2 regions of the Pseudoxanthomonas sp. SORGH_AS_0997 genome follow, and region 1 is predicted to be linked to the other one. Evidence: riboswitches for the same ligand, from Rfam matches in the RefSeq annotation. Region 1 holds a riboswitch; the other holds the start of a gene.

What was found. Region 1 has a riboswitch for cobalamin ahead of metE (5-methyltetrahydropteroyltriglutamate--homocysteine S-methyltransferase). Riboswitches for the same ligand answer to the same signal wherever they lie in the genome.
Region 2: another riboswitch for cobalamin. It lies ahead of btuB (TonB-dependent vitamin B12 receptor); the one in region 1 lies ahead of metE (5-methyltetrahydropteroyltriglutamate--homocysteine S-methyltransferase).

What each region holds. Positions count from the first base shown of each region.
Region 1 covers NZ_JAVIZI010000001.1:3,267,229-3,282,095, forward strand. The annotation lists gene QE438_RS14235 (patatin-like phospholipase family protein) at 369-1,382, opposite strand; gene QE438_RS14240 (TIGR00266 family protein) at 1,488-2,498, opposite strand; gene QE438_RS14245 (TonB-dependent receptor) at 2,746-4,965, opposite strand; gene QE438_RS14250 (nicotinamidase) at 5,102-5,728, opposite strand; gene QE438_RS14255 (MgtC/SapB family protein) at 5,887-6,585, shown strand; gene QE438_RS14260 (sulfite exporter TauE/SafE family protein) at 6,613-7,356, opposite strand; gene QE438_RS14265 (LysR family transcriptional regulator) at 7,442-8,341, shown strand; gene QE438_RS14270 (fructose bisphosphate aldolase) at 8,420-9,307, opposite strand; gene metE (5-methyltetrahydropteroyltriglutamate--homocysteine S-methyltransferase) at 9,485-11,776, opposite strand; cobalamin riboswitch at 12,008-12,261, opposite strand; gene QE438_RS14280 (histidine kinase famiy protein) at 12,376-13,890, opposite strand; gene QE438_RS14285 (response regulator transcription factor) at 14,047-14,796, opposite strand.
Region 2 covers NZ_JAVIZI010000001.1:2,615,517-2,630,383, forward strand. The annotation lists gene cydB (cytochrome d ubiquinol oxidase subunit II) at 1-699, opposite strand, end outside; partial or broken gene QE438_RS11460 (cytochrome ubiquinol oxidase subunit I) at 710-2,285, opposite strand; gene cydD (thiol reductant ABC exporter subunit CydD) at 2,394-4,079, shown strand; gene cydC (thiol reductant ABC exporter subunit CydC) at 4,076-5,731, shown strand; gene QE438_RS11475 (hypothetical protein) at 5,821-6,144, shown strand; gene QE438_RS11480 (helix-turn-helix domain-containing protein) at 6,161-6,901, opposite strand; gene QE438_RS11485 (DEAD/DEAH box helicase) at 7,666-9,030, shown strand; gene queD (6-carboxytetrahydropterin synthase QueD) at 9,115-9,480, shown strand; gene QE438_RS11495 (GAF domain-containing protein) at 10,246-10,731, shown strand; gene QE438_RS11500 (TfoX/Sxy family protein) at 10,728-11,102, shown strand; cobalamin riboswitch at 11,130-11,360, shown strand; gene btuB (TonB-dependent vitamin B12 receptor) at 11,505-13,382, shown strand; gene QE438_RS11510 (DUF6691 family protein) at 13,437-13,853, opposite strand; gene QE438_RS11515 (YeeE/YedE family protein) at 13,850-14,275, opposite strand; gene QE438_RS11520 (MBL fold metallo-hydrolase) at 14,272-14,867, opposite strand, start outside.

The sequences.
Region 1 (14,867 bases):
TCGCTAGGCGACGCTCGTCGTTCCTGCGGACTCGGGGCTTCCGTTGCTTTGCTTTCTCGAGCGAAAGTCCCTGGGTTCCCGCGTTCGCGGGAACGACGGTAGAGGTGTTGCTGGCGCTTCGAGTGCGAAGCGGCCTCGCGAGGTGTGCGACATCGAGATCAACGGATCTCAAACGACTAACGCGCAGCGAAGCTCCCGCTTCTGCCCCCTCCCTTTCGCGCAGCGAAGGGGAGGGCTGGGGAGGGGTCGCTTTTGCTTTTGCTTTTGCCTTTCGCTGGTGCGCAGTTCCGCTCAGGCAACTGCTCGCGGTGCCGAGTTCGACCAGATGAAAGCCCTATCCGGCCTCAACAACGACACGACCCAACCGCTCACTTGGCCGGACAAGGCGTCCCGCGGAACGTCAGCCGCTGCAGCCGCGTCGGCTCCACACACGGCTGCGGCTTCGGCGCCGCGGCCGCCGCCGCTGCCGCCGCGCGCTCGTGCTGCAGCTGCGCCAGGCGCGCCTTGATCTGCGGCATCACCGCCAGCGCGGCCTTCTCGCCTTCCAGGATCGCCGCGTTGCGCTGGCTGAAATCGGCCGCGCCGATCTCGTTGACCTTGGGCCGCACTACCACGTCGGCGCGCGCGAGCTCCTGCTGGCCGGCGCGCTGGCCCATGATGGTGATCGACTGGTTGAGCGTGCCCAGCAGATCGCCCGGATTCTTGCCGCTGGCCTTGCTGGAGATGTCCACGGCGATGACGAAATCCGCGCCCAGCTGCTTGGCCGCATCCACCGGCACCGGGCTGACCACGCCGCCGTCGACGTAGTGCCACTTGCCGATCTCCACCGGCTCGAACACGCCCGGCACGCTGCTCGAGGCGCGCACCGCCTGGCCGGTGTCGCCGCGGTTGAACATGGTGCGCTCGCCGTCCTCCAGCCGCGTGGCCACCGCGACGAAGGGCTTCTTCAGCCGCTGGATCGGCGTATTGCCCACCTGCGCGTTGACGTAGTCCTGCAGCGCGCGGCCCTGGACCAGCCCGCCGGAGAACAGGCGCACATCGCGGATGGTCGATTCGTCCAGGGCCACGGCCTTGCTCTGCATCTGGAACACGTCCATGCCGCTGGCGTAGAGCGCGCCGACCACGCTGCCGGCGCTGGTGCCGGCGACCACGTCGGGGCGGATGCCGTTGGCCTCCAGCATCTTGATCACGCCGATGTGCGCGAAGCCCTTGGCCGCCCCGCCGCCCAGCGCGATGCCGATCACCACCGGCCTGGCGGTGACCGCCGGCGGCGGCACCACGGTCGTGGTCGGCGGCGGCGTCTTGACCGCCTCGCCGCCGCAGGCCGAAAGCAGGGTGACGCAGGCGGTCAGCAGCAGGCAGGTCAGGCGCGAAGCAGGCATGGCACGCAGGGCGTTGGGGAAAGCACGCAGCTTAGTCAGCCGATGCCAAACGGTGGGCAACTTGGTCCGACCGGTCATGGACGAAGCCGGGCACGAACCGGTCGCTCAGAAGTTGTTGTCCCCATCCAGGATGCGGCCCAGCCCGCCCAGCACCGAGCCTTCGCCACGGGCCTGGCCGCCACCCTGGGGGGCGGCCTGCAGCATGCGGCCGGCCATGCGCGAGAACGGCAGCGACTGCAGCCAGACCTTGCCCGGGCCGGTCAGCGTGGCCAGGAACACGCCTTCGCCGCCGAAGAACATGCTCTTGATGCCCGCCACGCGGCGGATGTCCATGTCCACACCGCCGTGGTAGGCGACCACGCAGCCGGTGTCCACGTCGATGCGCTCGCCGGCGGCCAGCTCGCGCTCGACCACCGTGCCGCCCGCGTGCACGAACACCCAGCCGTCGCCTTCGAGTTTCTGCATGATGAAGCCCTCGCCGCCGAACAGGCCGGTGAGGATCTTGCGCTGGAAGGCGATGCCCAGCGACACCCCGCGCGCGCCGGCCAGGAAGCTGTCCTTCTGGCAGATCAGGCGGCCGCCGTGTTCGGACAGCTTCAGCGGCACCACGGTGCCCGGGTACGGCGCAGCGAAGGCCACCTTGGCCTTGCCGCTGCCGGTGTGCGTGTAGACGGTGGTGAACAGGCTCTCGCCGGTGACCACGCGCTTGCCCGCGGCCAGCAGCTTGTCCATGAAGCCGCCGCCGGCACCGCTGCTGCGGCCATCGCCGAACACCGTGTCCATCTGCACCGAGGCGTCCTTGAACATCAGCGCGCCGGCCTCGGCCACCGCGCTCTCGCCCGGGTCCAGCTCCACCTCGACGAACTGCATGTCGTGGCCGACGATGCGGAAATCGATGTCGTCCGCGCGCCCCGCCCCGGTCGGCGGCGGCGGCATGTTCGGCGGCGAGGCGCCGCCGCCCAGCTCGGCCAGGGTCCCGACCGGCTGCCAGCCGGACAGGCCCTCGCGCCAGGCCAGCGCGAACGGGTTTGCGCGCGCGAAGGCCTGCGCGGCCGCGTCGTCGAACGGGCCCGAGCGGGTCTGCTCGGTGCCGGTGAGGAAGTACCAGCTGCTCATGGGCGCACACCTGACTGCGAAGGGATGCGCCGAGTCTAGCGTCAGCCCCTGACAGCCGCGCCCGTGCCCAAGGTCATGCGAAGCGCCCCCCAACCCGTAGAGCGGAGCTTGCTCCGCTGGGGCCTTCCCCATGGACCGCACCAGAAGCGGCGGAGGTAGAGCGGAGCTTGCTCCGCTGGGACATTTCTCAATAACCTGACCAGAAGCAGCGGAGCAAGCTCCGCTCTACAGGAAGGTGCCTCGCGCGTCAGAAGCCCGCGCGGAACTGCGCGCCGATGATGCGCGGATCGTTGACGAAGCCGGTCAGGTTGTCGAAGTCGATCGCGCCGGTGGCCCGGATCTGGTTGGTGCAGTTGCGGCAGAACACCGAGGCCTCGTACTTGCCGTCGGCCCAGGTATAGCCGATCTTCAGGCCGCCTTCGGTCAGCGGCTGGCCGATGAACTCGCGCGACTGGTACAGGAAGAAGTTCACTTCGCTGCGATACGACCAGTCGGTGTAGAAGAACAGCTCGCCATCGGCGCCCATCGGCACGCCGTAGCGCAGGTTGACGTTGCCGATCCACTTGGCCGCCTGCGGCAGCGGGTTGCCGTCGATGCGGGCGAAGCCGTTGGCATCGACCGGATCGGTCACCGTGCACACCCACGCCGAGCAGGTCGAGGTGGCCAGGTCCTTGTCCTTGATCTCGGTGTGGTTGTAGCTGCCGTTGAGGCCGAAGCGCAGGTTCTCGGTCAGCAGCAGGTCGAAGTCCAGCTCGGCGCCGTAGGCCTGGCTCTTCTTGGCGTTGATCAGCTGCACGGCATTGGACGTGCCGCCCACCGCGGTCAGCTGCTGGTCCTTGATGTCCATGCTGTAGATGTCGAAGGCCAGCCGGCCGCGGCGCTCCCACAGGTCGGCCTTGATGCCGAGCTCATAAGAATCCACCGTCTCCGGGCGGGCCACGGTCACCGGCACGCCGGTGGACGGCGGGCCGAAGCTGGCGCCGCGATAGCCGCGCGCGGCGCGCGCGTACAGGTTGACCGCATCGCTCAGCGCCCAGGTCGCGGCGACGTCGCCGGTGACCTTCGAGCCGCTGGTGTCACCGCCGATCGGCGGCGGCGAGGTGCGGTCCCACTGCAGGATGTCGAAGGTCTTGTGGTCGTGCGTGTAGCGGATGCCGGCGCGCAGGTTGAGCACGTCGGTGGCCTGGTAGTTGAGCGAGGCGAACGCCGCCCACGAGCTGGTCTTCTGCTTGGTCAGGTCGTAGCCGGTCAGTGCGCCACCGGCCAGGGTGTCGTAGTCGTAGGCCTCGCCCTGCACGTTGTCGTAGAAGTAGTACAGGCCGGCCTGCCAGTTGAGCGGGCCGGTGTAATCCGACTCGGCGCGCAGCTCCTGGGTGAACTGGTCCAGCGACTTGATCCCGCCGGCGGTCTCCACCGAGAACGGGATGAAGCCCGGGCCCGACGGCGCGGCCGGGTTCACGAACGCGCCCGGGCCGTAGCCGCCGTCGATGTCGCCGCGGCTGTAGTACTTGGAGATGCCCTCGTAGCCGGTGATCGAGTGGAAGGTCACATCGCCCGAGCTGAAGGTCAGGTTGGCGCTGCCGCCGTAGGTGGTCAGCTCCTGCGCGTTGTGGCCGTCGATGTAGGCCTTGTCCGGGTCGAAGCCATCGACCAGGTTGTTGTTGCCCGACTGGATGATGTTGGCGCGGAACAGGCGCGCGGTGCCGTTGAGCTTGCGCGCGTGCGCGTTGAACAGCGCGTTGAAGTCCTCGGAGGGCTGGAACAGCGCCTGCAGGCGCAGGGCCGAGTCGTCGTAGCCTTCCAGCTTTTGCCCGCTGATCTGGCTGGTCACCCAGTCGTCGCGGTGCTGCTGCAGCAGCGAGATGCGCGCGGCCCAGTCGCTGCCCATCGGCAGGTTGAGCGCGCCTTCGACCGAGCTGGTCGCATGGGTGCCGTAGGACACGCTGGCATAGCCGGAGGTCTCGCCCAGCACCGGCCGCACCGAGTTGAACTTGACCACGCCGCCGGGCGTGTTGCGGCCGAACTGCGTGCCCTGCGGGCCGCGCAGCACCTCGACGCTGGCCAGGTCGAACATCGGGAAGCCCTTGATGAAGGCGTTCTCGTAGACCACGTCGTCGTACACCAGCGACACCGGCTGCGAGGCGTAGGTGGTGAAGTCGGTGTTGCCGTAGCCGCGGATGTAGAAGCGCGGGAACACGCGGCCGTTGGAGGACTCCACGTTGAGGCTGGGCGACTTGCCGGCCAGCACGCGCACGTCCGAGGCGCTGGTGGAGAGGGCGTCCAGGTATTCCGGGCGCAGCACGGTGGCCGAGACCGGCACGTCCTTGGCGTTCTCGGCGCGGCGGTCGGCGGTGACGGTGACCGCATCCAGCGCCACCGGCGCCTGCTGCGCCAACGCGACGGTGGCGACGGCGGCATTGATGGCGATGGCGAGCGTGGCGTGACGCAGCGACCTGCTGGCGGACATGGGGCGACTCCGGGGGCGTGGGTGGTATGCGAGGCGTGCTGTGACGCAGCACGTTTAACGCAAAATACACGTTTTGGCCCCGGAGTTGTCAAACCCGGGAATCCCGCTCCCCGGCTTGGCGACTCGGATCACGCGTTCAGCGAATCGGGATCCCTGCCTCCTGCAACGCCGCGCGCGTCGGCGCGTCCCCCTCCGGCGTGACCGGGCGCGTCAGCTCCCACAGGAACGCCACCTCGAAGCCCTCGGCGCGCGCGTCCTGGGCGGTCCACAGCACGCAGACATCGCGCGCCAGCCCGCAGACGTGCACCTGCGCGATGCCGCGCTCGCGCAGCCAGCCGGCCAGGCCGGTGCTGGGACGAAGCCCATCCGGGCCGTGGTTCTCGCGGAACGCGCTGTAGGAATCGACCTGGGCATGGGTGCCCTTGCGCAGGATCAGGTCGGCCGGCGTCCAGTCCACGCGCGGATCCAGCGCCGCGCCCGGCGTGCCCTGCACGCAGTGCGGCGGCCACAGCGTCTGCGGCTGGCCGTGCAGCTCGATCACCTCGAACGGCGCACGCCCCGGATGCTGCGCGGCGAAGGAGGCATGCGCACCCGGATGCCAGTCCTGCGAGGCCACGACCGTGCCGTAGACGCGCGCGGCCAGCAGCTGCGCGATGCCCGGCACGATCGCATCGCCCTCGAAGCAGGCCAGCGCGCCGCCCGGCATGAAGTCCGGCTGCAGATCGACCACGATCAGCGCGGTATCGGAAGGCATGTTGGTCATCGAAGCGGCCAGCGGCGTGGGGAAGCCGCAGCCTAGCCACGCGCGCCAGCGGCCTCAAGCCGGCGCCGCCTTGAGCGCGCCTTGATCGCGATGGGACTAGGCTCAGCCGCGTTGCCCGTGCGTGCAGCGCACCGGCTGCCTGCAAGGAGACCGCACACATGCTCGACACCTGGGAGATCGCCCTGCGCCTGCTGCTGGCCGCGCTGCTGGGCGGCATCATCGGCGCCGACCGCGGCCGGCTGGAGTGGGCCGCCGGCCTGCGCACGCACATGCTGGTCTGCGTCGGCGCGGCCCTGGCCATCATCGTCTCGGCGTTCGGCTTCAACGACGTGCTGGGCAATCCGCATGTGGTGCTCGATCCCTCGCGCATCGCCGCCCAGGTGATCAGCGGCGTGGGCTTCCTCGGCGCCGGCACCATCCTGTTCCTGCAGCGCGAGCAGGTGATCCGCGGCCTTACCACCGCAGCCGGGCTGTGGGCGGTGGCCTCGATCGGGCTGGCCGCCGGCAGCGGCCTGTACGCGGCCGCGGTGCTGGCCACCGCGCTGCTGTGGATCATCCTGGCCGTGCTCAAGCCGCTGGAGCGCCGCTATCTGCGCCGCCGCCGCGCCTCGATGCCGGGCCTGAAGCTGGTGCTGTCGCGGCAGCACGCGCCGCTGGGGCAGATCCAGCAGCAGCTGGAGCGCAGCGGCCTGCCGGTACAGCGCATGGTGCTCAAGCCGCGCACGCCGCAGACCGATCTGCTCGACGTGCGCTGCGAATGCACCGTGCCGCAGGCGGCGCTGCTGCAGGCCCTGGAAGACCTGCGCGGGGTCCCCGGCGTCGAACAGGTCGACCTGCGCGGCAGCATCGGCCAGTAGCGCTCCGACCCCGCACGCGCCCGCGTTTCAACCGCGCCACGCAAGCTCCACCCCGAGCAGCAGCAGACAGATCAGGAAGCCGGTCCGGAACGCGGCCGGACGGATGCGCTGGCGCAGGCGCTGGCCCAGCCACATGCCCGCCAGGGCAGGCAGCACGGCGATCGACGACGGCAGCAGATGGCCGACCGAGAGCGCGCCATGCAGGGCCAGGCCGGCGGCCAGCGCGAGCGTGGAGACGGTGAAGGACAGGCCCAGCGCCTGCACCAGCGCATCGCGCTGCAGGCCCAGCGCCTGCAGGAAGGGCACCGCCGGGATCACGAACACGCCGGTCACCCCCGTCACCACGCCGGTGATGCCCCCGACCAGCGGCGCAAGCACGCGTTCCAGCGCGGGCGACACGCGGAACGGGCGGGACAGCAGGGTCACCAGGGCGTAGAGCACCAGCGCGATGCCAAGCAGGCGTGCCGTGCCTTGCGCCGCCCCGTCGGCCAGCCAGGCTGAGGCCAGCAGCGTGCCGGCGACCACCGCCAGCTGCATCGGCCACAGCCGTCGCAGCAGCGCACCCAGCTGCCCGCCACTGACCAGCTGCAGCACATTGGTCACCAGCGAAGGCAGCAGCAGCAAGGCGGCCGCCCAGGCCGGCGACATCAGCGCGCCCAGCACGCCCATGGCCACGGTCGGCAGGCCCATGCCGGTCACGCCTTTCACGCAGCCGGCCACGAAGAACGTGCCGAGCACGATCAGCCACCACACTTCCGTCGAGATCTGCATGCCGCCATGAAACGGCGTGGCGCGCGCGGGCACAATGCGGTCTGTCCGATGCCGACCTTCGGGCCAGCCGAAGGAGCCCTTGGCCTTGCGATTCGATCTGTCCGACCTGCGCCTGTTCCTGGCCGTGCTGGACGCCGGCAGCATCACCGCCGGCGCCGAGCGCGCGCACCTGTCGCTGGCCGCCGCCAGCGAGCGCCTGCGCGCGATGGAGGAATACGCCGGGGTCGTCCTGCTCGACCGCCTGCCCAAGGGCATCCGGCCCACCGCGGCGGGCGAGGCGGTGGCCCATCACGCGCGCTCGATCCTGCAGCAGTCGGCGCTGCTGCGGCACGCACTGGCCGATCACGCGCGCGGGACGCGCGGACGCGTGCGCCTGATGGTCAATACCGCGACCATGAGCGAGGCGCTTCCCGCCGCGCTGGCCTCCTGGCTGGCGGCCCATCCCCACATCGACGTGGAGCTACTGGAGCGCAGCAGCGAGGAGATCGCCAAGGCGCTGGAGGCCGGCGTGGTGGAGCTGGGCATCCTGTCGGAGGCCGCGGCCTCGCCAGGCCTGCAACGCCAGCACTTCGCGCGCGACACCCTGGTGGCACTGCTGCCGCCCGCGCATGCCGCCGCCAGTGCGCAGGCGCCGAGCCTGGCCGATCTGGCGGCCGAACCCTGGATCGGCCTGCCCGAACGCAGTGCCCTGCAGCGGCATCTGGACGCCCAGGCGGCGGCGCTGGGCCTGCGTCTGGCATATCGCGTGCGGCTGCGTACACTCGAGGCCATCGGCGCGATGGTTGCTGCCGGTGCAGGCGTGGCCGTGGTGCCGGCCGCCGCGCTGGCGCGGCTTGGGCCGTGTGTTCGCGGCGTTGCGCTGCACGAGCCCTGGGCGCAGCGACGCCTGTGCCTGTGCTGGGACGGCGCGCGCCCGCTGTCGCCGACCGCGCAGGCCCTGCGCAGTCACCTGGCCGACTGGGCCGACCGCGCCGCCGATCGTTGAAGCCCGCCTGCCGCGGCCCTTGAAACGCAACAGGCCCCGCCGAAGCGGGGCCTGCGTGAACCACACCGTCCGCGTCGATCAGGCGATCGAGGCGCGGTAGATCGACTCGATGGTGGCATCGAGCGTCTTGTTGAACTCCTCGTCGCTCTGCTGCGCGCTCAGGCCCTCGGTCAGCGCGCGGCTGAAGCTGGCGATGATGCCGGGGTTCCGGGCCAGCTTGGCGTTGGCCTCATCGCGGCTGTAGCCGCCGGACAGCGCCACCACCTTGAGCACGCTGGGGTGGTCGACCAGTTCCTTGAAGAAGCCATCGACGCTGGGCAGGGTCAGCTTGAGCACGACCGGCGTGGCCGCATCGACCTTGTCCAGGCGCTCGAGCAGGCCCTGCTTCAGCGTGGTCTCGATCTGCGCCTTGTCGGCGGCCTTGATGTCCACCTCCGGCTCGATGATCGGGACCAGGCCGGCGTCCAGCACCTGCTGGCCCAGCTCGAACTGCTGGTCCAGCACCGCCGCGATGCCGGCGGCGTTGTCGGCCTTGATGACCGAGCGCTCCTTGGTGCCGAACACGCCCTTGGCCTTGGCCTTGGCCAGCAGCTCGGCCAGGCCCGGGATGGGCTTGAGCAGCTGCACGCCGTTGGCCTCGTCCTCCAGGCCCTTGTCGATCTTCAGGAACGGCACGACCTGCTTGACGTTCCACAGGTAGTGCGCGGCCTCTTCGCCTGCGAAGCGGTCGTCCAGCGTGCGCTCGAACAGGATCGCCCCGACCACGCGCTCGCCGGTGAACGCCGGGCTGGTGACGATGCGCTCGCGCATCTGGTGGACCAGCGCGAACATCTCCGCATCGTTGGAATAGGCCGACTCGTCGACGCCGTAGAGCTTGAGCGCCTTGGGCGTGCTGCCGCCGCTCTGGTCCAGTGCGGCGATGAAGCCCTGGCCGGAAGCAATCTTGTCCCGCTGTTCCTGGTTGATCGACACGGTCGGCAAGTCCTATGAAAGATGGGGGAGCCAGAGTGTACGCAAGCCCCGCGTCGCTGGCAGCCGTGAAAACGTTATCGGCTTCATAACGGTTTCAGCCGGGGACACGCCGCGTGGTGTGCCGCGTGCGCCGAAATGCCGCGCCTGCAGCGCAGGCGCGGCACGCGCGCATCAGGCCGCCTGGGCCAGATCCGCGCGCAGGCGGCCTGCGGCTTCCACCATCTGCTCCAGCGCATGGCGCGTCTCGTCCCAGCCGCGGGTCTTCAGGCCGCAGTCCGGGTTGACCCACAGCTGCTGCGGGCTGAGCACCGCCCGCGCCTTGCGCAGCAGTTCCACCATTTCCTCCACCGAGGGCACGCGCGGGGAGTGGATGTCGTACACGCCCGGGCCGATGCCGTTGGGATAGCGGAACCGCACGAACGCATCGAGCAGCTCCATGCGCGAGCGCGAGGTCTCGATCGAGATCACATCCGCATCCATCGCCGCCACCGCATCGATGATGTCGTTGAACTCCGAATAGCACATGTGGGTGTGGATCTGGGTCGCGTCGCCCACGCCGCTGGCGCAGATACGGAAGGCCTCGATCGCCCAATTCAGGTAGTCCGACCACGCATCGCGGCGCAGCGGCAGGCCTTCGCGGATGGCCGGCTCGTCGATCTGGATGATGCCGATGCCGGCGGCCTCCAGGTCGTTGACCTCATCGCGCAGGGCCAGCGCGATCTGCCGGCAGGTCTCGCTGCGGGCCTGGTCGTCGCGCACGAACGACCACTGCAGCACCGTCACCGGGCCGGTCAGCATGCCCTTCATCGGCCGCTGGGTCAGCGACTGGGCGTAGCGCGACCAGCGCACGGTCATCGGCTTCGGGCGCACCACGTCGCCGAAGATGATCGGCGGCTTGACGCAGCGGCTGCCGTAGCTCTGCACCCAGCCCAGCTTGGTGAAGGCGAAGCCGTCCAGCTGCTCGCCGAAGTACTCGACCATGTCGTTGCGCTCGTACTCGCCGTGCACCAGCACGTCCAGGCCGATGCGTTCCTGGAAGCGCACGCAGCGCTCGGTCTCGGCCTCCAGGAAGGTCTCGTAGTCGGCGTCGGACAGCTTGCCCGCCTTGTGCTGGGCGCGCGCCTGACGCACCTGCTGGGTCTGCGGGAACGAGCCGATGGTGGTGGTCGGATACACCGGCAGCCCGAACGCCTGCTCCTGCAGCAGACGGCGCTGGGCGTAAGGCGAGGCGCGCCGGCTGTCGGCCTCGCTCAGCGTGGCCAGGCGCCGGGCCACCTCGGGCCGATGCACGCGCGCCGACTGGCGGCGCGATTCCAGGCGGGCGCGCTGCTGCGCCAGCGGGCCTTCCGCGCCTTCGCGTCCGTCCAGCGCGTCGGCCAGCACGCGCAGCTCGCCCAGCTTCTGCCGGGCGAAGGACAGCCAGGACTTGAGTTCGGCATCGAGCGCCTTCTCCTGCTCCAGGTCCACCGGCACATGCAGCAGCGCGCACGACGGCGCCAGCCACAGGTTGTCGGCGCCGACGTGCCCTTGCGCATAGCGCGCCAGCGTCAGCGCGTTGTCCAGGTGGGTGCGCCAGACATTGCGCCCGTTGACCAGGCCGGCCGAGAGCACGCGGCCCTTGGGCCAGGCCTGCAGCACCGCGTCGAGCTGTTCCGGCGCGCGCACCAGGTCCACGTGCAGACCCTCGACCTGCAGCCGCGCGACCAGGTCCAGGTTGTCGCCCAGTGCGCCGAAGTAGGTGGTCAGCAGCAGCCTGGAGCGCGGCGCCTGGGCCAGGAACGCATAGGCGCGGGCGAAAGCCGCCTTCGCCGCCTCGTCCAGGTCCAGCACCAGCGTGGGTTCGTCGATCTGCACCCAGGCCGCGCCGGCGGCATGCAGGCGTTCGAGCAGCTGCGCGTACACCGGCAGCAGGCGCTCGAGCAGTGCCAGCCGGTCGCTGCCATCGGTGGTCTTGGACAGCAGGAGGAAGCTCACCGGCCCCAGCAGCACCGGACGCGTGTCGAAGCCGGCGGCCCTGGCCTCCAGGAACTGCGCCACCGGCTTGTCGCCGCGCAGGGCGAACTGCTGGCCGGCATGCAGCTCGGGGACGATGTAGTGGTAGTTGGTGTCGAACCACTTGGTCATCTCCAGCGCGCGCAGGTCGATGCCGCCGGTCTGCACGCCGCGCGCCATGGCGAAGTAGCCGGCCAACGGGTCGACGTCGGCCAGGGCGCGATAACGCTGCGGGAGGGCGTCGAACAGGAACGCCGTGTCCAGCACATGGTCGTAGAGCGAGAAGTCGTTGCTGGGCAGGACGTCGGCGCCGGCCTGCCGCTGCAGCTGCCAGTGCTGTGCGCGCAGGGCCGCAGCGGTAGCCTGCAGCGTGTCGGCGCTGTCCTCGCCCTTCCAGTAGCGCTCCAGGGCGTGCTTGAGTTCACGGCGTGGTCCGATGCGCGGAAAGCCGAGGTTGGTGACGCTGGTCATTGAATGGATCCTCATTGCGTGTGGGCATTGAGGAACGAAGGAACCGCACGCCACGCCTTACAGCCCTGCGGCTGCAACGTGCCATGCCAGCGACCTTCGCCCCCGCGGGCGAACCGGCCCCGTGCGCGGAAACCTCCACACGCGCACGCCTGCGGCACCGGGCCTCGCGCCCGCCGCATCACGCGCCCGTGCCGCTCCCGCGAGCGGTGCCAGGTCGAAGCGGAAGACCGAGCAGGGTCCTCCGGCCGGGGCCGGTCTTCGGGCTCATGGACACGGCGCGGAACGGGTCCGCACCCCCTACTCCCTGCCGCTTCCCGGCCCGATGCCTTGCGGCGCGGACCAGTGCTGTTGGCAGGCTTCGTTTCCAATGACCGCTGCGGGGCAGCTCCGGAATGGACGCGCACGGGGCGCGCCTTCACCGGATTCCCGTTTAATCCATCGCTTCATGTGGATGAAGCGATGGAACCACGACGGACGCACCTTACGCGCCGTCTGGCGGGCGCGTCAAGGCGGCTCACGGATCGGTCGCGCCAACGAAAAGGCCCCTTTCGGGGCCTCGTCGTCTCGCAGCTGCTTGATGGCGCAGCCGCCGCCGCAGCTCAGCCCACGCCGGTCGGGCCGTCCAGCACCTGACGGACCAGCTTGAGCAGGTCGCGCTGGGTATAGGGCTTGTTGATCACGTCGAACTGCGCGCCTTCGGCGTCGCTGCGCGCCAGCGTGTTCTCGGCATAGCCGGTGGTGAGGATGACCTTGGTCGCCGGGCTGCGCCGCATGACCTCATGGGCCAGCACCACGCCATTCATGCCGCCCGGCATGATCAGGTCGGTGAACAGCAGATTGAACGGGTCGCTCGCCTTCAGCAGCTCCAGCGCCTGCGCCGCGTTGCTGGCGACCTCGGTCTGATAGCCGGCCGCTTCCAGGAACATCTGCGCCACCGCCGCGACCTCCTCACGGTCCTCCACGATCAGGATCCGTTCGCTGCCGCCGCGGCCGCTGGCCCGCGGTTCGGGCAGCTGCGGCTTGCCGCCTTCGCTGGGCTGGGCCGGGAAATACAGCCGGATCGTGCTGCCCCGATCCACCTCCGAATAGATGCGCACCGCGCCGCCGGACTGCTTGACGAAGCCGTACACCATGCTCATGCCCAGCCCGGTGCCCTTGCCTTCCTCCTTGGTGGTGAAGAACGGCTCCAGCACGCGCTGCTGGATGTCCAGCGGCATACCGCAGCCGGTGTCGGTCACGGCCACGCTGACATAGTGACCCGGCGCCAGATGATGGAAGTCGGGGCTGCTGAGATCGCTCTGGTCCACCTCCACGTTGGCCGTCTCGATGGTCACCTGCCGCTGCGGGCGATCCTCCATCGCGTCGCGCGCATTGAGCAGGATGTTCAGCAGCGCCACCTCGGCCTGGGTGCTGTCCAGCTTGGCGTTCCACAGCGAGGCGTCCAGGTGGGTGACCAGCTCGACATCGTCGCCCAGCGAGCGGTGCGCGAGGTCGATCATTCCCGACACCAGCGTGTTGAGGTTGGTGGTCCGGCCCTCCAGCCGCTGGCGACGCGCGAATGCGAGCAGCTGCTGGGTCAGCGTGGCGGCCTTCTTGGCGGCGGCCTGCGCACGCGCGATGCCGGCCTCGATGCGCGCCTGGTCCGGCTTCTCGGCGCTGTTGAGCATCCCCAGCAGCTCCAGGTGCCCGCTCATGACCTGGAGCAGATTGTTGAAGTCGTGCGCGATGCCGCCGGTCAGCTGGCCGACCGCTTCCATCTTCTGCGCCTGGCGCAGTGCGACCTCGGCGTCGCGGCGGCGGCTGACGTCCAGCTGCGAACCGAAGAAGAAGATCAGATTGCCCTGCTCGTCGAACACCGGCGAGGTGAACAAGGCGTTCCAGAACGAGGTGCCGTCCTTGCGGTAGTTCAGGATCTCCGCGGCGAACTCGCGGTTCTGCGCCACCGATTCGCGTATCGCCGCGACCGTGGCCCGGTCGGTGTCCTTGCCCTGCAGGAAACGGCAGTTACGCCCGACCAGCTCTTCGGCGCTGTAGCCGGTCATCTCGATGAAGGCGCGATTGGCGAAGATGATCGGGTTGTCGGGCTGGTGCGGGTCGGTGACGATCATCGGCATGCGGGTGGTTTCCACCGCCGCGAAGAAGATGTCCGACTTGTGACCCTTCAGGCGCAGGTCGTCGATCGCCGGGGACTTGAAGCCGGGTGCGGTTTCCTGGGGCAAGCGCAATCCTTGGTGAGTGGGAAGGGACCGACGCCGGGCCCAGGGGCCGTCTCAGGCCGCCACGGCGGCCGAATCGGTCTCGGCCTGCGTCGATGGCAGCGGCTGGTCCACTGGCGCCAGACGGAAGCCGAAGGTCAGGTGGGTGTGCAGCAGCGGGCTATCGAACGGCTTGTCGATGACCTTGCGCAGATTGTAGATGTGGCTGCGCAGCGTGTCCGAGTCCGGCAGGTCGCTGCCCCAGATCTCGCGCTCCAGCTGGGCCCGGGTGACGATCGCCGGCGAATGCCGCATCAGCACCGCCAGCAGCTGAAACTGGATCGGCGAGAGCGACAGCCGCTGGCCGGCGCGCTTGACCGTGTAGTTCTCCGTCTCCAGGGTCAGATCGCCGACCGTCAGCCGCGTGCCCGCCAGCTGACGGCGCTGGCGCTTGATCAGCGCGTTCAGGCGGGCCTGCAGTTCCGGCAGGGCATATGGCTTGACCAGGTAGTCGTCCGCGCCGGCCTCGATGCCGGTCACGCGATCCTCGACCCGCTCGCGGCCCGACAGGAAGATGATCGGCGTGCTGCGCTTGACCTCGCGGCGGAACGCACGGCAGACATCCAGCCCGTCCATGCGCGGCATCTTGCCGTCTAGCAGGATCACGTCGTAGTGCTGCTCGCTGGCCAGGCGCAGGCCTTCGAGTCCGTCGTGGGCGTAGTCGACGTCGTAGCCGATCGATTCGAGATATTCACCGGTCGCCGTGGCAATCGTGTAGTCGTCATCGACCAGCAGCAGGGTGTGCCGTTGTTGGAAGGCGCGCATAGGGGCAGGTCCTGGAAGTGTGCCGATACCATCGCTGCGCCCCCGCCCATGCCGGGTGAAGGCGAGACCAC
Region 2 (14,867 bases), 650 kb from region 1:
ATAGCCCTGGACGCCGAGCGCCAGCCACACGCCGGCCAGCGCGAACAGCACCGCCGTGGCCAGCGCGGTCAGGCTGCCCAGGCGACGGGCGCGGGCCTGGATCTCGCCGCTGGTCTTGATCACCAGCATGCCCGCGCCGTGCGTGGCCAGCATCGCCACACTGACCAGGCCGCACAGCACCGGGAACGGCATCAGTAGACCGAACAGATCGCCTTCGTAGATCGTGCGCAGCGACTCGTCGAAGCGGAACGGCGCGCCGACCAGCACGTTGCCCATCGCCACGCCGAACACCAGCGCCGGCACCAGCCCGGCGGCGAACAGCACCCAGTCCCAGGTCGCGCGCCAGGCCGGCTTCTCCAGCTTGCTGCGGAACTTGAAGCCGACCGGCCGCAGGATCAGCGCCATCAGGATCAGGATCATCGCAAGGTAGAAGCCGGAGAAGCTGACCGCATACAGCGCCGGGAATGCGGCGAAGATCGCGCCGCCGCCCAGGATCAGCCACACCTGGTTGCCTTCCCACACCGGGCCGACCACGTTGATGACCAGCCGGCGCTCCTGATCGGTGCGCGCCACGCCGGGCAGCAGCGTGGCCACGCCCAGGTCGAAGCCATCCATGACCGCAAAGCCGATCAGCAGGATGCCCAGCAACAGCCACCAGATGAAGCGCAGGGTTTCGTAATTAAGCGGAATCGTGTCCATGAGCTGACCTTCAGGCGTTGACGACGGCGAGCGGGGTGCCGGTGGTGTCGGGCTGACGCCCACCGGAGACTTCGGTGGGGCCCTTGAGGATGGTCTTGCGCAGCAGGTAGATCTCGATCACCGCCAGCGTCGTGTAGAGACCAACGAACACGCCCAGGCTGATCAGGATCTGGTGCAGCTTCAGACCCGAGGCGGCGAAGAAGGTCGGCAGCACGCCGTCGATGATCCAGGGCTGGCGACCGTATTCCGGCCACGATCCAGCCGGACTCGATCGCCACCCACGGCAGCAGCAGCGTCCAGAAGGCGAGCTTCAGGAACCAGCGCTTCTCATGCAGCGTGTGCTTGCTGGCGTACCAGAACGCCAGGGCGAAGAAGCCGATGAAGTAGAAGCCCAGCCCGGCCATCGCGCGGAACAGCCAGAACAGCGGCGCCACGCGCGGCACCGTGTCGAAGGCGGCCTGGTCGATCTGCGCGTCGGTGGCGTTGGCGATGTCGTCGCGATAGCGCTTGAGCAGCAGGCCGTGTCCCAGATCGCCCCAGTGCGCGTCGAAGGTGGCGCGCGCGGCGGCGTCGTTCCTGTCCGCGCGCAGGGCCTGCAGGGCCGCATAGGCCTGCTGGCCGCTGCGGATGCGCTCCTTGGCCCGTTCGACCAGCGGCAGGATGCCGGGCATCTCGGTATTGAACGAGCGCGTGCCGATCAGGCCCATCACCCAGGGGATATGGATCTGCGCGCTGTTGCTGTGCGTGTCCTGGTCAGGGAGCGCGAAGACGTTGAAGCCGGCTGGCGCGGGCTCGGTCTCCCACATGGCCTCGATCGCGGCCAGCTTCATCTTCTGGTTCTCACCGGCGATGTAGCCGCTCTCATCGCCCAGCACCACCACGCTCAAAGACGCGGCCAGGCCGAAGCTGGCGGCCACGGCCATCGAGCGCTTGGCGAACTCCAGGTGACGCCCGCGCAGCAGGTACCAGGCGCTGATCGCCATCACGAACACCGCCCCGCACACGTAGCCGGCGCTGACGGTGTGCACGAACTTGGCCTGCGCCACCGGGTTGAACAGCACCGCGGCGAAGTCGGTGACCTCCATGCGCATGGTCTCCGGATTGAACTTCGCCCCGACCGGGTACTGCATCCAGCCGTTGGCGATCAGGATCCACAGCGCCGAGAGGTTCGAGCCCAGCGCCACCAGCCAGGTGACCACCAGGTGCTGGACCTTGGACAGCTTGTCCCAGCCGAAGAAGAACAGGCCGATGAAGGTCGCCTCCAGGAAGAAGGCCATCAGCCCCTCGATGGCCAGCGGCGCGCCGAAGATGTCGCCGACGTACTGGCTGTAGTAGGACCAGTTGGTGCCGAACTGGAACTCCATGACGATGCCGGTCGCCACGCCCATGGCGAAGTTGATGCCGAACAGCGTGCCCCAGAACAGGGTCATGCGCCGCCACACATCGCGCCCGGTCATCACATAGACGCTTTCCATGATGGCGATGAGGAAGGACAGCCCCAGCGTCAATGGGACGAACAGGAAGTGGTACAGCGCAGTCAGGGCGAACTGCAGCCTGCTGAGTTCAACGACGGTCATGTCGGGCATGGCACGAGCAGCTGTTTGGGAGATTGCCGACAGCTTGCGCGCCTGGCCCGGATTCAACCTTGATCTGGATCAACGCCCTTCTAGGAGGCGTGGCGCAGAATGGACGCCATGTTGGTCGCGCCCACCGCAGACGCCCCCCTGACCCTCGAGACCCTGGTCGCGCCGGTCCGCGGCTGCCTGCGCCTGGCCGGCCTGGCCACTTCGGCCAGCGGCGTGCTGCTCATCGCGCAGGCCGGCCTGATCGCGCTGCTGGCCCAGCACGTCCTGGCCGAACACCGGCCCATGCAGACCCTGTGGTGGCCGCTGGTCGCGCTGTTGGGCGTCGGCCTGGCGCGCGCCGGGCTGGCCTGGGCGGCCCGCACCCTGGCCGACGATGCGGTGCAGGCGCTGCGCCATGGCCTGCGCCTGGGCGTGTTCGCGCGGATGCAGGCGCGCGGCCCGCTGTGGCTGCGAGGCCAGCGCAGCGGCGCGCTGAGCGAGCTGACCGGCACGCACATCGACGCGCTGGACGGCTATGTCGGCGGCTTCCTGCTGGCGCGCATGGAAATGGTCTGGGTGCCGCTGGCGCTGCTGGCCGCGGTGTTCTGCGTGGATCGCGTGGTCGGCACGGTGCTGCTGCTCACTCTGCCGCTCATCCCGGTGTTCATGGCGCTGGTGGGCTGGGGCGCGCAGGCCGCCAGCGACCGCCAGCTGCAGGCCATGGCGCGCATGGGCGCGCATTTCGCCGACCGCCTGCGCGGGCTGGGGCTGATCCGCCTGTACGGCCAGGCCTCCGCCGCGCTGGCCGGCATCGCGCAGGCCGCGCAGGGCGTGCGCGAGGGCAGCCTGAAGGTGCTGCGCATCGCTTTCCTGTCCTCGGCGGTGCTGGAGTTCTTCGCCTCGATGGGCGTGGCGATGGTGGCCCTGTACCTGGGCCTGACCTATCTGGGCATGCTCGAGCTGCGCAGCGCGCCGCTGGACCTGGCAGCAGGCCTGTTCTGCCTGCTGCTGGCGCCGGAGGTCTACGCCCCGCTGCGCCGGCTGGCCGCCCACTACCACGACCGCGCCGGCGCGCTGGCCGCGCTGGACGGCATCAATCGCGCGCTGGCCATGGACGACGCGGCACCCGCCCCGCCGCCGCATGCCGACGCCAGGCCGGCGCCCACCCTCGCTCCGGCGCTGCTGCGCGTGCGCGACCTGCGCCTGCGCCATGCCGGTGCCGCGCGCGCCGCGGTGCAGGGCCTGTCCTTCGACCTGGCCCCGGGCCAGCACCTGGCCCTGGCCGGCCCCAGCGGCTGCGGCAAGAGCACCCTGCTCGAGGCCCTGGCCGGCTGGCTGCCGCCGGAGGCGGGCCTGATCCAGCACGCCTCCGGCCTGCGCATCGGCTACGCGCCGCAGCGCCCGCATCTGTTCGCCGGGACGATCGCCGACAACCTGCGCATCGCGGCGCCGCAGGCCAGCCCCGCGCAGCTGCAGGCCGCCGCCGACGCCGCGCAGGTGCTGCACTTCGCCCGCGCGCTGCCCGATGGCCTGGACACGCGCATCGGCGAGGGCGGCTTCGGCCTGTCCGGCGGCCAGGCCCGGCGCGTGGCGCTGGCCCGTGCCCTGCTGCAGGACCCGCAGCTGCTGCTGCTCGACGAGCCCACCGCCTTCCTCGACGCCGACACCGAAACCGCGCTGCTCGAGGCCCTGCTGCGCTTCGGCCAGGGCCGCGCCCTGCTGGTGGCCACGCACAGCGCGGCCGTGATCGAGCGCCTGGGCCAGGTGCTGTGGCTGGGCGATGACCGCACGCCGGGCGTACGGAGGGCGGCATGAACGCCTTGCTGGCCCGGCACCGCCGCGGCGTCGCGCTGACCCTGGCCCTGATGACGCTCACCGCGCTGGCCGGCACCGCGCTGCTCGGCCTGGCCGGGCACTTCCTCACCGCCGCCTCGCTGGCCGGCGTGGGGGCGCTGGGGTTCAACCTGTTCGGACCGTCGGCCGGCATCCGCGGCCTGACCTTCATCCGCATCCTGTCGCGCTACTTCGAGAAACTGATCGGCCACGACGTGACCCTGCGCATTGGCGCGGACCTGCGCACCGGCTTCTTCCGCCGCGCCCTGCCGCTGGCGCCGCTGCAGCTGGGCCACCTGCGCACCGGCGAACTGCTGGGCCAGCTGGTCGGCGACATCGAACGCGTCGAAGGCGGCCTGGTGCGCGCCCTCGGCCCACTGGTCGCGCTGGGCACGCTGATGGTGCTGGCCTGCGTGGTCATGGCCTGCGTGCTGCCGCTGGCCGGGCTGGTGTTGTTGCTGGCGTGCCTGCTGCTGGGCCTTGGCCTGCCCTGGCTGACCGCGCGCGGCGCACAGGCGCAGGAACAGGCCCGCGCGCAGGCCCGCGCCGTGCTGCGCGCCGAAGTGCTGGACGGCCTGGACGGCGCGACCGACCTGGCCGCCCTGCACGCCAGCGCCACCTGGGCCGCACGCATCGACGCGCGCAGCACGCACTTCGAACGGCTCGAACGCCAGCGCAAGCGCGTGCTCGCGCTGGGCACCCTGGGCCATGGCGCGATCAGCGCGGTGACCCTGGTGCTGGTGCTGGGCCTGCTGCTGCAGGCGGTCGGCACCGGCACGCTGGGCTCGCCCGCGGCCGCCGGCCTGTTCTTCATGACCGTGGCCCTGCTGGAAGCCAGCGCGGGCGCCGCCCTGGCCTGGCGCGAACGCCACGCCGCCGCCACCGCCGCGCAGCGGCTGGAGGCCACCCTCGCCCCCGCGCCGCAGGTGGCCGATCCCGAAGCGCCGCAGGCCGTGCCCGCCACCGGCGTGCTGGAGCTGGATCAGGTCGCCTTCCGCTGGCCCGGCGCCGCCGCGCCTGTACTGCGGCAGGTGCAGCTGCGCATCGCGCCGGGCACGCGCGTGGCCATCGGCGGCGACAGCGGCGCGGGCAAGAGCTCGCTGCTGGCGCTGCTGCTGCGGCTGGTCGATCCCACCGAAGGTACGTTGCGCTACGGCGGCCAGGAAATGCGCAGCTTCGCCCTGGCCGACTGGCATCGCCACATCGCCTGGCTGCCGCAGGAGGCGCCGGTCTTCGCCGGCAGCGTGCGCGAGAACCTGCAGCTGGGCGCGCCGGAAGCCGACGAGGCGCGCCTGTGGCAGGCGCTGGCGCAGGTGCGCCTGGACGATCTGGTGCGCGCGCTGCCCGGCCAGCTCGACGGCTGGGTCGGCGAACACGGCCGCACCCTGTCGGCCGGCCAGGCCCGGCGTCTGGCCCTGGCACGCGCGCTGCTGCGCGATGCGCCGATCCTGCTGCTGGACGAACCCACCGAAGGCCTGGACGTGGACACCGCCCAGGCCCTGCTCGCCGACCTGGCCCAGGCCAGCGCCGGCCGCACCGTCATCGTGATCACCCACGACGCCTTGCCGGCCGGCTGGGCCGACGCGCACTGGCAGCTGATCGACGGCCGGCTCGCGCCCCGCGCGCAGCCATGAGCGAAACGCACGCCCGCGTTTAAGTCCGGGCAACGGCCGATGCACGCAGCTGCGCTAGAGTCGGAGTCCGTACCCCCACACGTTCGGCCATGTACGACCCTGCACGCAGCAAGCTCGACGAGAAGATCTGCGCGCTGATCTGCCCGATCTCGGCGGCCATGGTCGGCGTGTGCCTGACCGGAGTCGGCCTGCTGCACGTGGCGGCGGCGGTGAATCAGAAGGCGACCCTGGCCGACGACCTGCTGGCCTGGGACGCGGTGATCTTCCTGATCGCCACGCTGGTGTCCTACTTCGGGCTGCGCACCGGCACGCGCAACCACCGGCTCGAACAGGTGGCCGACGTGGCCTTCATCGTGGCGATGGTGGTACTCACCGGCGGCGGCCTGTACATCACCTACAGCATCAGTCCCTAGGGACCGCGCAGACGCCTCAGGCGGCGGCCGCCAGCGCCTCGAGTCTGTCGCGGTCGAGCAGGCGCACGGTGTGCGGCTCGGGCGTGGCGATCAGCGCGTCGGTGCGCAGGCGGGTGAAGCAGCGGCTGACCGTCTCGATGGTCAGGCCCAGGTAGTCGGCGATGTCGGTGCGCGTCATCGGCAGTTCGACCACGGCATCGTCCAGGCCCTGGCGGGCGCGGCGCGCGGCCATGTCCACCAGGAAACCGGCCAGGCGCTCGGGTGGGGTCATCCGCGCCAGCGCCATCAGCTTATCGCGCGTGGCGTCCAGCTCGATGCAGGCGCGCTCCATCAGCTCGTGTTCCAGGCCCGGATAGGTCTGGCACAGCTGGCGCATGCCGGGCTGGGAGACCGCGCACAGGCTGGCGTCGGTGATCGCCTCGATGGTGTGGCGGTAGTGGCTGGCGCCGGAGAAGCCGATGTAGTCGCCCTGCATCAGGAACCCGGCCACCAGCCGGCGGCCGTCGGCCAGCGTGCGGGTGCGGCGCAGGGCGCCGCTCTGCACGGTGAAGACGTAGCGCCGCGGCTCGCCTTCGCGCGCCAGCAGTTCGCCGGCGCGCAGATGGGTGTCGCCGGTCATCGCCTCCAGCGCCTTGGCCTGATCGGGCGGCAGCGCGGTGCACACTGCGAGATGGCGCACCAGGCAGACGCGGCAGCCGTGGCCCTCCACGCTGGTCTGGTTGGGGTCGGTGGGATTGCGTTGGATGCGCAGGCTCATGGTCGGATCGGCCGCTCTGCCTTAACTGAGGCTGCATGATACGCCCCTGGTGCTGGGGGGTCGGATGGGCCCGTGGGAAAGCCACATCGCCGCCATGGCGGCCCCTACCTGTAGAGCGGAGCTTGCTCCGCCGGGGCTTTCCCCTGATCCGGCCCTTGTAGAGCGGAGCTTGCTCCGCTGGGGCCTTCCCATGATCCGGCCTTTGTAGAGCGGAGCTTGCTCCGCTGGGGCCTTCCCGTGATCCGGCCTTTGTAGAGCGGAGCTTGCTCCGCGGGGGCTTTCCCATGATCCGGCCTTTGTAGAGCGGAGCTTGCTCCGCTGGGGCCTTCCCGTGATCCGGCCGAAAAGCAGCGGAGCAAGCTCCGCTCTACAACGGCTGTGACGTGATCGGAGGTGGCAATGGCGCTCGTCAGAAGCGCCGCGGTGCGGGGGCGGGCGTGAGGCGGGGCCACGGGCGGGCCTGGAATCTGCTACCATCGACGCGCTTCGCTAGCGGCAGTCGTGTTTCCCTTGACGGGACCAGCGGCGCGGCCAGGGCCCTACGCCCGCCTCGCCCCCCTTCCTTCCGACGCCTTTTCGCTTCGCAAAGACGGTTCGCGCCAGTGTCGGCACGGGCCGCCCATCCAGTTACTCGCAGCGCGGTTCGGGAACGCTTCGGGCAACACACGCTTCTCCTCGCGTTGGCTTGCGTGGCCGGCGGCGCTTTCGCGTCGCACGGATCAGGCAGGGGCCGCGCGGCGTGGGCGTCCATCCGGAGTTTTCTCATGTCGTTTGAATCCCTGGGGCTTGCCCCGTTCCTGCTGCGCGCGCTGACCGAGCAGGGTTATGAACATCCCACCCCGATCCAGGAGCAGGCGATCCCGCCGGCGCTGGAAGGCCGCGACCTGCTGGCCGGCGCGCAGACCGGCACCGGCAAGACCGCTGCCTTCGGCCTGCCGCTGCTGCAGCACCTGGGCACGTCCTCGCAGGAAGTCACCCGTGGCCCGCGTCGGCCGCGCGCGCTGGTGCTGACCCCGACCCGCGAGCTGGCCACGCAGGTCTTCGAGAGCCTGCGCGACTACAGCAAGTACCTGCGCATCCCGGCCGCGACCATCTACGGCGGCGTGGGCATGGGTCCGCAGCTGGACGCGCTGCGTCGTGGCGTGGACCTGGTCATCGCCTGCCCGGGCCGCCTGCTGGACCACATCGAGCGCCGCAGCGTGGACCTGTCGGGCATCGAGATCCTGGTGCTGGACGAGGCCGACCGCATGCTCGACATGGGCTTTCTGCCCTCGATCAAGCGCATCCTGGCCAAGCTGCCCAAGCAGGATCGGCAGACGCTGCTGTTCTCGGCCACCTTCGCCGAGCCGATCAAGGCGCTGGCGCGCGAGTTCATGGTCGACCCGCTGGAAATCCAGGTCACACCGAAGAACACCGTGGCCGACACCATCGCCCACCGCGTGCACCCGGTGGACAGCGCGCGCAAGCGCGAGCTGCTGCTGCACCTGCTGGCGGCCGACACGCGCGTGCAGACGCTGGTGTTCGCCAAGACCAAGCACGGCAGCGACAAGCTGGCCACCTTCCTGGAGAAGTCCGGCATCCAGACCGCGGCGATCCACGGCAACAAGAGCCAGGCCCAGCGCCTGCGCGCGCTGCGCGATTTCAAGGCCGGCAAGATCAACGTGCTGGTGGCCACCGACATCGCCGCGCGCGGCATCGATATCGACCAGCTGCCCAAGGTGATCAACTTCGACCTGCCGATGGTGGCCGAGGACTACGTGCACCGCATCGGCCGCACTGGCCGCAATGGCTCCACCGGCGAGGCGGTGTCGCTGGTCGCGCAGGAAGACGCCAAGCTGCTGCGCCAGATCGTGCGCCTGCTGGGCCGCGACGTGGAGATCCGCGATGTGGAGGGCTTCGTGCCGCAGCATCCGATCCGCTGGGGCAACAGCGCGCCGGGCAAGGCCGAGCAGCCGTCGGGCACCCGTCCGCCGCGCCGCCACGGCCGCCGTCCGCACGGCGACGCCCCGCGCCAGGCGCAGGCCCACGCCCACGCCGGCCCGAAGAAGCACGGCAGCGGCAGCGCGCCCAACAACGGCGGCCGCCGCGACGGCGGTCGGCGCCAGAGCGCGCCGCGCGCCGCGCACTAAGCTGCCATCGGGGACGCGCCGCAGGCCGGCGCGTCCCCTTTCCTTCACCGCCGACGCCCACGCGCCGGCCCCGGACTGCCCGCCATGGACATCTTCAAGGTCTTCACTTTCGAGGCCGCGCACCGGCTGCCGAACGTGCCCGAGGGGCACAAGTGCGCCCGCCTGCACGGCCATTCCTTCCGCGTCGAACTGCATCTGACCGGCCCGCTGGATCCGCACACCGGCTGGGTGATGGACTTCGCCGACGTCAAGGCGGCCTTCAAGCCGCTCTACGAACGGCTCGATCACCACTACCTCAACGACATCGAGGGCCTGGACAACCCGACCAGCGAGCGCATCGCAGAGTGGATCTGGGACCACCTCAAGCCCGCCCTGCCGATGCTGAGCCAGGTCGTGGTCCACGAGACCTGCACGGCCGGCAGCCGCTATCGCGGACCGCGCGCGGACTGACACCAAGGCGCGTCATCGACCCGCGGCCGACCGTTCGTCGGTCGTACCGACAGGGGATGTTGCATCGCACCAAGTCCGGCGTTATGCTGCGTCGCAACAGCAGTTCTCGCGCCGGCGCGCCGCGCCACGCAACCCCCATTTGTGTGGGTCCCTCCCCCCGCACAAATCCAGGCCCGACAGGTCCCTCCCCCTGTCGGGCCTTTTTTTTGTCTCCGCCACCAGGGTGCAGGGCCGGGAAACACGCTTCGCCGACCGCTCTTCGCTCCGCTCGTGTTCGGTGGGAGCCTGTAGAGCGGAGCTCGCTCCGCTGGGGCCCTCCCATGAACCGAACGAAGAGCAGCGGAGTCCCCAAAAGGGGATTGCCACAAGCTCCGCTCTACAGATTGAGGAGACAGTCGCTCCCACGGAGATGGGAGCCCGATAGCGCGCCGCCACGGGCCCGAACGGTCGAGGCTCCCCAGTGAACCAAGCAGGACCTCTTTCGACCGAAGCCGATCATCTCGACGCGCGCGGCAGCGGGCCGGCGGGCGGGGGCCGCGACGAGCGAGGCAGGAAGCCGAGCGCCTTAAGGCAGGGCAGGACGCCCCGACTGAGGGAAAAGCGGCCACCGCCCGCCGGACCGCTGCCCAACCGAAGCCAGAACGCGCACGCCCCCGCGATCCTCGATCGCAAGAACCAAGCTTTCCGCGCCGCGGGCACCGGGGACATAGCGTTTCCTGCACAACCATGGCCGGTCTGCGCGCCATGCGTCGTAGAATCCACGACATGTCATTCGCGACCCAGACCCTCTCCGGGACCAAGCCCGAGCAATACGCGCAGCTGCTGGAGCAGGCGCGCGGCCTGATGTACGGGGAAACCGACCGCATCGCCAACGCCGCCAACCTCGCCGCGCTGCTCTACCACGCACTGCCCGGCTTCAACTGGGCCGGGTTCTATTTCTTCGATGGCACCGAGCTGGTGGTCGGGCCGTTCCAGGGCCTGCCGGCGTGCGTGCGCATCGCCCTGGACAAGGGCGTGTGCGGCGCGGCGGCCAGCACCCGCCAGACCCAGCGCGTCCACGACGTGGAAGCCTTCCCCGGCCATATCGCCTGCGACGCGGCCTCGCGTTCGGAGCTGGTGGTGCCGCTGGTGAAAGACGGCGCCCTGATCGGCGTGCTGGACATCGACAGCCCCCAGGTGGGCCGCTTCGACGAAGACGACCAGCGCGGCCTGGAAGCCATCGCCGCGGCCTTCGTGGACGCCCTGGCGTGAGCACCACGCAGCTGCGCAACATCGGCCCCAAGTCCGCTGCGTGGCTGCGTCAGGTCGGCCTGCGCACCGAAGAGGACCTGCGCGCGGCCGGTCCCGTGGAAGCCTTCATGCGCATCAAGCGCGCCGGCTTCCGCCCTAGCCTCAACCTGCTCTACGCCCTGGAAGGCGCCCTGCTGGGCTGCCACTGGCAGGACGTGCCCGACGCCCGCCGCCAGCAGATGGTGGCCGAGGTCGAGGTCGCCGCCGCCGCATTGCCCGCTCCGCGCGGCCGCCCCGCCGCCGCACCGGTGACCACCACCCGCCACGATGAGGAAGGCGGCGCCGCACCCACGTTCGATTTCTTCGACAGCCCCGGCCGCGACAGCGACTGAGCGCCGCGCCAGGCGCCGGATCGCGTACAATCCGCGCCGCTTTCAGGTGACCTGCCGCGCATCCATCGCGTCCAGGTTGAAACGGGAAGCCGGTGAGCCCCGCCACGGGACGAATCCGGCGCTGCCCCCGCAACGGTAAGCGAGCCATGCCAACGCATCGGCCACTGCGTGCCCTAGCGCACGCGGGAAGGCGCGACGGCGGAAGGAGTGCCTTCCAGCTCGCAAGCCCGGAGACCGGCCTGAGCAGCACGGGTTCGTACCGAACCCACCACCGGTTGCGATGCGGAGGGCGTCGCGCGTGCCGCGCCCACGCCTTGCCGTGCGCGCTGTCCGCCTGTGTTGCCTTCCGTCGCCGCGACTTTCCTGCCTTGCACGTGCGAGGCGCGCGACGGAGTTCCCCACATGAAGACCACCCTGCTCTGCCTGGCCATCGGCCTGAGCCTTTCCGCCACCGCCCTGGCGCGGCCCGCCGACGACGCCACCGATCTGGACCAGATCAGCGTCACCGCCACGCGCACCGAAGTCGCCGTCCAGGACAGTCTCGTCCCCGTGCAGGTCATCTCGCGCGAGGAGATCGAGCGCAGCCAGGCGACCTCGCTGCCCGAGCTGCTGGCCGGCCGCGCCGGCATCAACATCGCCAACCAGGGCGGGCCGGGCAAGCTGACCAGCGTGTTCCTGCGCGGCAGCGAATCGGATCACGTGCTGGTGCTGGTGGACGGCGTGCGCATCGGCTCGGTCACCGCAGGGCTGGCCGCGTTCCAGGACCTGCCGGTGTCGCAGATCGAGCGCATCGAGATCGTGCGCGGCCCGCGCTCGAGCCTGTACGGCTCCGAAGCCATCGGCGGCGTCATCCAGATCTTCACCCGCAGCGGCGGCAAGGGCCTGACCACCTACGCCCAGGCCGGCTTCGGCAGCCATGGCCTGCGCGACCACAGCGCCGGCTTCAGCTATCGCGGCGAACGCGGCTGGCTGTCGGCCAACGGCGGCTACCAGGACACCGACGGCATCAACGCCTGCCGCGGCACCGCCGGCGATGCGGCCCATCCCTTCGGCGCCGGCTGCTACGCCGACGAGCCGGACCGCGACGGCTACCGCAACACCTCCTTCGGCCTGCGCGCCGGGATCGACGTCACCGACACGCTGGCGCTGGAGGGCAACTTCCTCAACGCCGACAGCTACAACGAATACGACGGCACCCTGTTCGGCGGCAACGAGGCCAAGAGCCTGCAGCGCGTGGCCGGCGGCAAGCTGCGCTGGAACCCGAGCGAGGCGTTCCAGCTGACCGTGCAGGCCGGCCGCAATGACGACCAGGCCGACAACTACTTCGCCGATGCCGATACCGGCACGCGCAGCTTCGTCAGCACCTTCGACACCCGCCGCGACACCGCCTCGGCGCAGGGCGACTACCGCTTCGCCGAAGGCCAGACCTTCACCCTGGGCGTGGACTGGCTGAACGACCGCGTCACCAGCACCACGCCCTACGACATCGACGCGCGCGACAACACCGGCGTGTTCGCCGAGTACCAGGGCAGCTTCGGCGCGCACGCGCTGCAGGCCTCGGTGCGCAACGACGACAACGAACAGTTCGGCTCGCACACCACCGGCAGCCTGGGCTATGGCTTCGGCTTCGGCAACGGCTTCAAGTTCACCGCCAACGCGGGCACCGGCTTCAAGGCGCCCAACTTCAACGACCTGTACTACCCGGGCTTCAGCAATCCGAACCTCAAGCCGGAGAAGAGCAAGTCGCTCAACCTGGGCCTGGCGCAGTACGGCCAGGGCTGGAACTGGACCTTCAACGCCTACGAGACGCGCATCGAGGACCTGATCGGCTACGACACGGCCTTCAACATCGTCAATGTGGACAAGGCCAGGATCCGCGGCGCCGAGCTGACCGGCTTCGTCACCCTGGCCGGGCTGGACATCAACGCCCAGCTCAGCCACGCCGATGCGCGCGACGACGGCGACGGCGCCAACCACGACAAGTGGCTGGCGCGCCGCGCACGCGACACCGCGCGACTGGACCTGGACTATGCGATCGGCGACTTCCGCATGGGCCTGACCGGCAACGCCGCCGGCAAGCGCTACGACAACGCGGCCAACACCGAGCGCCTGGCCGGCTACGGCACGATGGACGTGCGCCTGGAGTACGCCCTGTCGCGCGACTGGACCCTGCTGGCCAAGGCCGCCAACGTGTTCGACAAGGACTACGAGACCGTCCAGTGGTACAACCAGCCCGGCCGCGAGTACACCGTCAGCGTGCGCTGGCAGGCCAAGCAGTAAGCCTTCGCCCAGGAAGGTTTGCAGAGAAGAGCCGGCGCGTTGCGCCGGCTTTTTTTATGCCCCCGCCAGCAGCCGGTGCAGCGCCATGCCCGCCAGCATGGCCGGCACGAACCACAGCGCTTCGCCGATGCCGGCACCGAGGCCGACCAGCGCGGGGCCGGGGCAGTAGCCGGCCAGGCCCCAGCCGGCGCCGAACAGCGCGGCGCCCAGCAACAGCGGACGATCGATCGCGCGTGCGGCCGGCAGCGAGAACGACGGCGCACACACCGGTGCCTGACGTCGCCGGATCAGCGGAAACAGCGCGCCGCTGGTCAGCACCGCGCCGCCCAGGACGAACAGCAGACGCGGATCCCAGTGCCCGGCGACATCCAGGAAGCCCAGCACGCGCTGCGGATCGGTCATGCCCGAGACCACCAGGCCGACGCCGAACAGCGCGCCACAGGCCGCCGCGGCCCAGACCTGCCGGTTCATGGCCCCCTCCATACATGCCGCACCAGGAAGGTCACCGCCATCGCCACCGCCATGAACATCGCAACGGCGGCCAGCGAGCGACGCGAATGCAGCGCCAGCCCGCAGACGCCGTGACCACTGGTGCACCCATTGCCCATGCGTGTGCCGACCCCGACCAGCAGACCGGCCACGATGAGCAGCCACGGCGGAAAGCCGGCGCGCGTGGGCTGTGTGGATGGCAGCGCGTGCAGCGCCAGACCGCCCACGCAGATCAGCCCCGCCAGGAGGGCCAGCCGCCAGGCCAGGCCCTCGCCGGGCGCCAGCAGCGCGCGTCCGGCGATGCCGCTGACGCCGGCGATGCGCCCGGTCAGCCACAGCAGCGCGCTGGCCGACAGGCCGATCAGCACGCCGCCGGCCAGTGCGCCGCTCCACTCCAGGCTCATTGCACGCCCAGCCGATTGAGCGGCAGGCGCAGATAGGCCACCCCGTCCGCCTCGGCAGGCGGCAGACGACCGCCGCGGATGTTCACCTGCAGGGCCGGCAGCAGCAGGCGCGGCACCGGCAGGACCGCATCGCGCGCGCGACGGCGGGCGACGAAGTCGGCCTCGCTCGCGCCCTGGCCGACATGCAGGTTGTGCGCACGCTGCTCGGCGACACTGACCTCGACCTTCGGCACGGCGCCCTGCGCCGGATAGTCGTGGCACAGGAACAGGCGCGTGTCCTCCGGCAGCGCCAGCAGGCGCTGGATCGAGGCGTACAGCTGCGCCGCATCGCCGCCGGGGAAATCGGTGCGCGCCGTGCCCGAGGCCGGCGCGAACAGCGTGTCGCCGATGAAGGCCGCATCGCCGATCACATAACTCAGGCTGTCCTCCGTGTGGCCCGGCGTGGCGAGCACGCGCACGGTCAGCGCGCCCACCTGCAGCACGTCGCCGTCGTCGAGCAGACGGTCGAACTGGCGTCCATCGGCCACGAATTCATCGCCCAGGCCGAACAGCGCCTTGAAGCGCGCCTGGATGCCGACGATGCCGCGACCGA